DNA from 2 places in the Streptomyces sp. NPDC057617 genome. Region 2 is predicted to be linked to the other one. Evidence: riboswitches for the same ligand, from Rfam matches in the RefSeq annotation. Region 2 holds a riboswitch; the other holds the start of a gene.
The links. A riboswitch is a leader RNA that binds a small molecule or an ion and turns the genes downstream of it on or off. The one in region 2 is predicted to bind S-adenosylmethionine.

Region 1 (3,794 bases), on a different contig from region 2:
CATAGGGCTCCGGGGGCTCGGGGAGGCTCAGCCCCCGGCGACCGCGGGGATGATCGACACGCCCGCGCCCGCCGGGGTGACGGTCTCCAGGCCCTGCTCGAAACGGACATCGTCGTCGTTCACGTACACGTTCACAAAGCGGCGCAGCTTGCCCTGGTCGTCCAGGACGCGCGCGGCGATGCCGGGGTGGTTGGCCTCCAGGGACTGGATGACCTCGGAGAGGGTCGCCCCCTCGGCCGGGACCTCCGCCTGACCGCCGGTGTACGTACGGAGAATGGTGGGGATGCGGACATTGACGCTCATAGTGGTGTTCTGCCTTCCGTCTTCCGGCTTTCCGTAACGCCGGTAACGTCGTCGGGATTCAGCGGGCCAGGCCGGCTTCGCGGAACGCGTCCAGGCTCGGGCGGATCGTCGCGGTCGGCCCCGTCGTCGCCGCCACGGCGTCCAGGGTCTTCAGTCCGTCACCCGTGTTGAGGACCACGGTCGTCAGCGCCGGGTCGAGCAGACCGGCGTCGATCAGCTTCTTCGTCACACCGACCGTCACCCCGCCCGCGGTCTCCGCGAAGATCCCCTCGGTGCGCGCCAGCAGCTTGATCGCCTCGACGATCAGCTCGTCGTCGACGTCCTCGACCGCCCCGCCCGTACGCCGGGCGATGTCCAGGACGTACGGTCCGTCCGCCGGGTTGCCGATCGCCAGCGACTTGGCGATCGTGTCCGGCTTCTGCGGCCGTACGACATCGTGCCCGGCCTTGAACGCGGTGGACACCGGCGAACACCCCTCGGCCTGGGCGCCGAAGATCTTGTACGGCCTGTCCTCCACCAGCCCCAGCTTGATCAGCTCCTGGAGACCCTTGTCGATCTTCGTGAGCTGCGAGCCCGAGGCGACCGGGACGACGATCTGGTCGGGGATCCGCCAGCCGAGCTGCTCGCAGATCTCGTACGCGAGGGTCTTGGAGCCCTCGCCGTAGTACGGGCGGAGGTTGACGTTGACGAAGCCCCAGCCCTCGCCCAGCGGGTCGCCGATCAGCTCCGAGCAGAACCGGTTCACATCGTCGTACGTGCCCTCGATACCGACGAGTTCACCGCCGTACACCGCCGCCATGACGACCTTGCCCTGCTCCAGGTCGTGCGGGATGAACACGCAGGAGCGGAAGCCGGCGCGGGCTGCGGCGGCGCCGACCGCGCCGGCCAGATTGCCGGTGGAGGAGCAGGAGAGGGTGGTGAAGCCGAAGGCGCGGGCGGCCTCGACGGCGATGGCGACGACCCGGTCCTTGAAGGAGTGCGTCGGGTTGCCGGAGTCGTCCTTGACGTACAGGCCGCCGGTGACGCCCAGTTCGCGGGCGAGGTTGTCGGCCTTGACCAGCTTGGTGAAGCCGGGGTTGATGTTCGGCTTGCTCGCCACATCGGCGGGGACGGGCAGCAGCGGCGCGTACCGCCAGATGTTGTCCGGTCCTTCGGCGATGCGCTTCTTCAGCTCTTCGGGGGTGCCGCTCGGCAGGTCGTACGCGACTTCGAGCGGCCCGAAACAGCTCGCACAGGCGAAGATCGGCCCGAGTTGGAAGCGCTCTCCGCACTCGCGGCACGAGAGGGCGGCGGCGGGTCCGAGATCGACAGAGGCGTCGGCGTGGCGGACGGTCTGCACAGCCATGATGGCGAGGCCCTTTCTCCTCATCTTCCTTACGACGCATTTCGCCGCAAGACGGAATTGGCACCTTCCCCACCGTGACCTCGCGGTCGGCGGGAGGGTTGCCGGGACTTCAACGGGCCGTTCCCTCAGTCCCTCTGGATGAGCGCTATGGCGTCGGACCCCTGGTCCGGCGCGTTTTTTCACGAAACGACCCCGGCATGCGGTGGCCACTCGTGTTGTTCAAGACTGTAACCGAAGGAGCGGACGGTTGAGATAGTGGTCCGCACCGCGAGATGGATCACGTCGGCACGCGTGACCATGCATGAGCACGCGTGAAACGTATGGGCACGCGTGAGCATGCATGGGCGGGCATCGCACGACACTCACGACACGCACGACACGTCAGGGAGAGTACCGACCGTGCTGGAAGAGGTGGAACGCTGGCTGACCAGGCGCTCCTGGTCGGCGGCCGACCGTACGCTCGACCGGCTCCTGCTGGCGAAGGCCGCGCGCGGCACCACGGTGAGCGTGGTGCTGCCGGCGCTCGACGAAGAGGCGACGGTCGGCGGGATCGTGTCGGTGATCCGGCGTGAGCTGATGGAGCGGGCGCCGCTGGTCGACGAGCTGGTGGTGATCGACTCCGGCTCCACGGACCGTACGGCCGAGGTCGCGGCGGCGGCGGGCGCGCGGGTGGTGCACCGGGACGCGATCCTGCCGCGGCTGACCGCGCTGCCCGGCAAGGGCGAGGTGCTGTGGCGGTCGCTGCTGGTGACGAGCGGCGATGTGGTGTGTTTCGTGGACGCGGATCTGCGCCGGTTCTCGGCGGAGTTCGTGTCCGGGACGGTGGGGCCGCTGCTGACGGACACGGATGTGCAGTTCGTGAAGGCGATGTACGACCGTCCGCTGGATGAGAGCGCTCTCACCGGCAGCCGGGGCGGCCCGGCCGGTCAGGGCGGGCGGGTGACCGAGCTGGTGGCGCGCCCGCTGCTCAATCTGCACTGGCCCCGGCTGGCCGGGTTCGTCCAGCCGCTGGGCGGGGAGTACGCGGCGCGGCGCTCGCTGCTGGAGCGGCTGCCGTTCCCGGTCGGGTACGGCGTGGAGCTGGGGCTGCTGGTCGACGCGCTGCACACGGTGGGCCTGGACGCGCTGGGCCAGGTCGATGTGGGCGTACGGCTGCACCGCCACCAGGACGACCGGGCGCTGGGGCGGATGGCCGCGGCGATCTACCGTACGGCCCAACTGCGGCTGTCCCGCGCGCATTTGGTACGTCCGGAGCTGACGCAGTTCGACCGGGGCGAGGACGGGTTCGTACCGCGCACCTACTCCGTGGACACGGAGGAGCGGCCGCCGATGCGGGAGATCGCGGAGTACACGGCCGGACGCGCGGCGTAACCGCGCATCATCACATCAGTTGCTTACATTGCACCCTTATGAGGGCAAAAGATGTGATTATCAGCCGGGCAATCGGGGTGCTGGCCGGGACACTGGTCGCGCTCACACCGCTTGCGTCCGGACAGGCGCTGGCCGCGGACCAGCCGCCGGCGGACCGGGCAGGGGTATACGGCCCGGCACGGGAGGCCGTGGAGGGCGCGGTGCACGAACCGCTGGAAGGCCATCTCGCGGACACCGGCGGCGTGGCGGAGCGGCTGTGGCTGCTCGGCGGGGTGGCACTGGCGCTGACGGGCGCGGGGGCGGTGGCACTGGCGGCGACCCGCGGCCGCCGCTGAGCTTCGACGGGGCGGGGCCGGGCGGACCGGGCTCGACGGCAGCAGGCGCCTGACCTGGCTGCCTCTCCGACGGGGCGCACGCCACACCGTCCGTACGTTTGAGCGTTTACGGGACGGGCTAGGTTCGGCACATGGTTACCGAGCCGCCCCCCCGGCCCCAGGTCCACCCCGCCCAGATCCTCGTCGCGTCCAACCGCGGCCCCGTCTCGTACACCCTGCGCGACGACGGCACGCTGGCGCCGAAGCGCGGCGGCGGCGGTCTGGTGTCCGGCCTCTCGGCCATCGGGTCCGACGACGGCGCGGTGTGGGTGTGCGCGGCGCTCGGCGACGGCGACCGCGAGGCGGTACGGCGTACGGACGGACGGCTCGACCCGGCCGACACCGGCGGCCAGCGGGTCCGGATGCTGGGGATCGCGCCCGAGGTGTACGCGGACGCGTAC
Region 2 (3,794 bases):
AGCGGCGCCACCCGGGCGGCGATGAGTACCGCGTCCAGCCGGCCCCGTACCTGATCGGTGCGCTCGTCCGGCTCGACGTACCGGGAGGTCTGGAGGCTCAGCGAGTCGTCGATGGTCACGAAGTCCAGGAGACCCCGCTCGGCCTCGGTGACCAGGTCGGTCCAGTACCGCCCGGTGAACAGTTCACCGGGCCGGGCGCCGGGCTCCCGCCAGGCCGCGGGATGCCAGCCGGCGCCGTCGAGGGCGACGGCCAGGTGGAGGGGTGCGTGTGATGCTCGGGGCATGGGGCCACCGCTTCCTGTGAGCATGCCGAAAGACGTCCGCGCCCGTGCTCGGTCGGGGTGGAGAGCCGGGCGAAGGTGGAGAGTCGAAGGTGGAGAGTCAGCGAAACAGAGAGAAAGGAGGGCCGGGCAAAGAGCGCCAAGCAGCGAGGGCCAGGTGCGCGAAATGCCTAAGCGGCCCGGTGCCGCGCGGCGACGGACTCGTACGCCGGACAGAGCGCGGCGGCGACGCGCTGGAGATCGATGTGGCGCCGCGAGTACATGGCGGTGGTGACCATGGGCCGCTGAGGGGCTCCCCGCACTGCCGTCACCTCCATCCCGGTCGGCCCGCGCCGTCCCGGGCTCGCGCTAACAAGCCAGGGCCTGAGGCCGGCACTCCTGATCCACCGGCACCGTGACGCGGCTCTGGTCCCCGGCACAGTCCTTGTCCTTCTCCGAAGAACACAGATCCTCACCGCTGTATTCCCGCTCCCCCTCCCTACGTTCGCCATTTCCCTCCGTATTTCCCTCCGTGCGTTCCCGACCTCCCTCCGTACACGGAAATCCGTGGAAGGCCGGGTGGGCGCCCAGCCGCCGTACGTACGACCAGAGGCGGTCACCGGCGGCGACGCGCCGCAGGGCTTCGGCGTCCAGGTGGACGAGCGCCACCCACAGATCCACATCCGCGGCCGTGAGCGTGTCCCCCAACACATAAGGATGCGAGGCCAGTTGACGCTCCAGGAGTTCCAGCGCCGGGTCCGGGGCCGGGTCCTCGCCGAGGAGTTCACGGACGCCGTCGATGTCGGCGGCCAGGGCGGCGGGCCGCAGACAGGGCAGACCGGCGCTGTCCTGGTCGGTGAAGCGGAGGGCGAGGTCGTCGAGGATGTCGGGGGTGTGGTTGTTCACGACCCGCCCGCTCCACAGGTCGCACAGCGCGGGCACGGCCGGCGGACCGTCGTAGTGATGCCGGGTGGTCGCGTACGCCGTACGGAGCGCGGCGAGCGCGTCGCGGGCGCCGGGCGGCGAGGGCAGGAGCGTGGTGCCGACGGAGTTCTTGAGTCCGAGCAGGCCGAGAGTGATCGAGATACGCATCGAGCCCGGACAGCCCAGCGAGAGATACAGGTGGTAGCGGTGCGCCGCCGGGTAGTAACCACCGCCCAGATCGGCGCCGATACGCTCGCGGAAACGCACGGGCGTGCCGGGGCGGGGGGTGCGAAGCGCCGCCGGGAAGGACGTCTGCGCAAAGGTCTCGGACATGGCAGCGGTCTCGGACATGGCAAAGGTCTCGGACATGGCTCTCTCCATGGCTGCGGTGGAGCCCCGGTGGCTTCTTCGGCGCCGGTGGCCGTACGTATGGGAGGAGGGCCGGGCGGCGCGCGGCAGCGCACAACGCCCGGACCCGGGAACGCGATTGCGGAGGGGTTCGGCTCAGGAAGCCGGGGAGCAGCCGTTGCGGAGCCGCAGCAGATCGATGTGGCGGCGCCTGGTCAGCAGGCGCGGACGCGGCAGCGGCACCGGCCGGAAAGTCCGGCAGGCGCTCCTGCTCTTCCGCGATGTCCTGGCCATCTCCGCCGGTCCCGTCCCGTCCATCGGGCCTCGCGAGACAACGAGACCGCACTTGCCCCACCCACCGGGCGGGACCTGGTCGTCACCCGGGGCACCCCGTCGCAGTGGAAGGGTTGCCTGCCAGCGGGCCGGGGCCGATGACCCACCCGAGCGGGAACTTCCGCACGGGCGAGCGCTGACAATCGTGACCGTCGCCCAACAGTCTGAGCGCGCTCCGGTGGGCCGTCAAGAAGGCGGTGCGGCAAGATCTGGGCGGGGACCGGCAGTTGAGACGGCGCTGGAACGACACCCCGACGCCGGCGAACGGGACGTACACCCGGCTCATCTCCGATGGAGATGACTGAAATCCCGAACCATCGCGGGTGATGAGGAAGCATCGAGGGGCGGACCGACGCTTACACCTGCGTGACGGCACCGAAGAAACTGCCGGCCACCGCACAGCGCTTCCGTCCGAGCCGGTCCACCGGCTCTCCCCGCCAAGAAGGTGCACATGTCCGCATCACCCGACGTCCGGAGTCCGCGCCGGCCCGCGACCGCCGAGGCCCCGCACGGCGTGCCGGGATGGCTGGTCGCGCTCCTGGCCGTCGCCACCGGAATGACGGTCGCCAACCTGTACTACGCGCAGCCCCTGTTGTCCTCGCTGAGCGGTGTCTTCCACACCAGCACGGCCACCACCGGCGCACTGATCACACTCACCCAGGTCGGCTATGTGATCGGCATGCTCTTCCTGGTCCCGCTCGGCGACCGGCTGGAGAAGCGCAACCTGATCGCGGTCCTACTGGCGATCACGACCCTCGCCCTCGTGGCGGCGGGACTCGCCACCAGCTTCCCCATGCTGCTGATCGCGTCGCTGGTCAGCGGCGCCACCTCGGTCGTCGCCCAGATACTGGTGCCCTTTGCCGCCGGCCTCGCCCCCGACCATGCCCGCGGCCGTATCGTCGGCCGGGTGATGAGCGGCCTGCTCACCGGCATCCTGCTCTCCCGCACCCTGAGCAGCCTGGTCTCCGACCTCACCGACTGGCGCGTCGTCTTCCTCGGCTCCGCCGGGCTCATGGCCCTGCTCGCCGTGGCCCTGCGCGTGGCGCTGCCGCGGCAGGCGCCGACCACCACCATCCCGTACCACCACGTGCTGCGCTCGACCGTCCGGCTGGTTCGCACCCACCCGGCGCTGCTGCGCCGCGGCCTCTACCAGGCAGCGATGTTCGGCGCCTTCAGCGCCTTCTGGACCACGGTGTCCTTCGTCCTGACCGGTCCCCGTTTCCACTACTCGGAGATCGGGGTCGGCGTCTTCGCCCTGGTCGGCGCGGCCGGAGCGGTCATCGCCCCGTTCGCCGGGCGCTGGGCGGACCGGGGGCTCGTACGTCCCATGACCGGTGCCGCGTTCGCGGTCGCGGCCCTGGCCTTCGCACTCGCCGGGTTCGGCGGTCACAGCATCGTCCTGATCGCCCTGGCCGCGGTCCTGATCGACATGGCTGTCCAGACCGCCCTCGTCCTCGGCCAGCACACCGTCTACCAGCTCGACCCCGCCGCCCGCGCGCGCCTGAACAGCGCCTTCATCGCCATGTTCTTCGTCGGGGGCGCAATCGGCTCCCAGCTCGGCTCCGTCTTCTACCACGCCGGAGGCTGGACCGCCGTCACCGGCCTCGGCGCAGCCCTTCCCCTCGTCGCGCTGCTCTACTGGACCACCGAACGCCGACACCGGGCAGACACGAAACCGAACACAGCGATCCTGTAAACGGGCGTACCCCCGGGGAGTCCGAGGTCGTCGCAGCCGCGGCCGGCAAACCCCCGGCGGTCACTGGGCCGCCGGGGCCCCTGTCCGGCGCGGCGATCCGCCGACCGGGAGCGGATCGAGAAGTCGTCGTGGTGTGTTGATCGCGCTGGACACGGGGTCGCGGTCGGAGTCCGTCGTATCGAAGCCGGGTCCGGGTTCGATACGGATCTCCGGGACCGGGACAACCAGACCGC

Region 1: it holds a riboswitch for S-adenosylmethionine, as region 2 does, so the genes downstream of both, thrC (threonine synthase) here and ACFU9P_RS05165 (glutathione S-transferase C-terminal domain-containing protein) in region 2, are expected to answer to the same signal.

Annotation. Positions count from the first base shown of each region.
Region 1 is NZ_JBHVGV010000011.1:146,996-150,789, forward strand. Features, by position in the region: gene ACFU9P_RS26055 (ubiquitin-like small modifier protein 1) at 28-303, opposite strand; gene thrC (threonine synthase) at 362-1,648, opposite strand; SAM riboswitch class I at 1,666-1,793, opposite strand; gene ACFU9P_RS26065 (glucosyl-3-phosphoglycerate synthase) at 2,048-3,019, shown strand; gene ACFU9P_RS26070 (hypothetical protein) at 3,058-3,354, shown strand; gene ACFU9P_RS26075 (trehalose-6-phosphate synthase) at 3,486-3,794, shown strand, end outside.
Region 2 is NZ_JBHVGV010000001.1:1,191,699-1,195,492, forward strand. Features, by position in the region: gene ACFU9P_RS05155 (LLM class flavin-dependent oxidoreductase) at 1-284, opposite strand, end outside; gene ACFU9P_RS05160 (putative leader peptide) at 452-583, opposite strand; gene ACFU9P_RS05165 (glutathione S-transferase C-terminal domain-containing protein) at 630-1,553, opposite strand; SAM riboswitch class IV at 1,870-2,016, opposite strand; gene ACFU9P_RS05170 (MFS transporter) at 2,380-3,561, shown strand; gene ACFU9P_RS05175 (winged helix-turn-helix transcriptional regulator) at 3,622-3,794, opposite strand, start outside.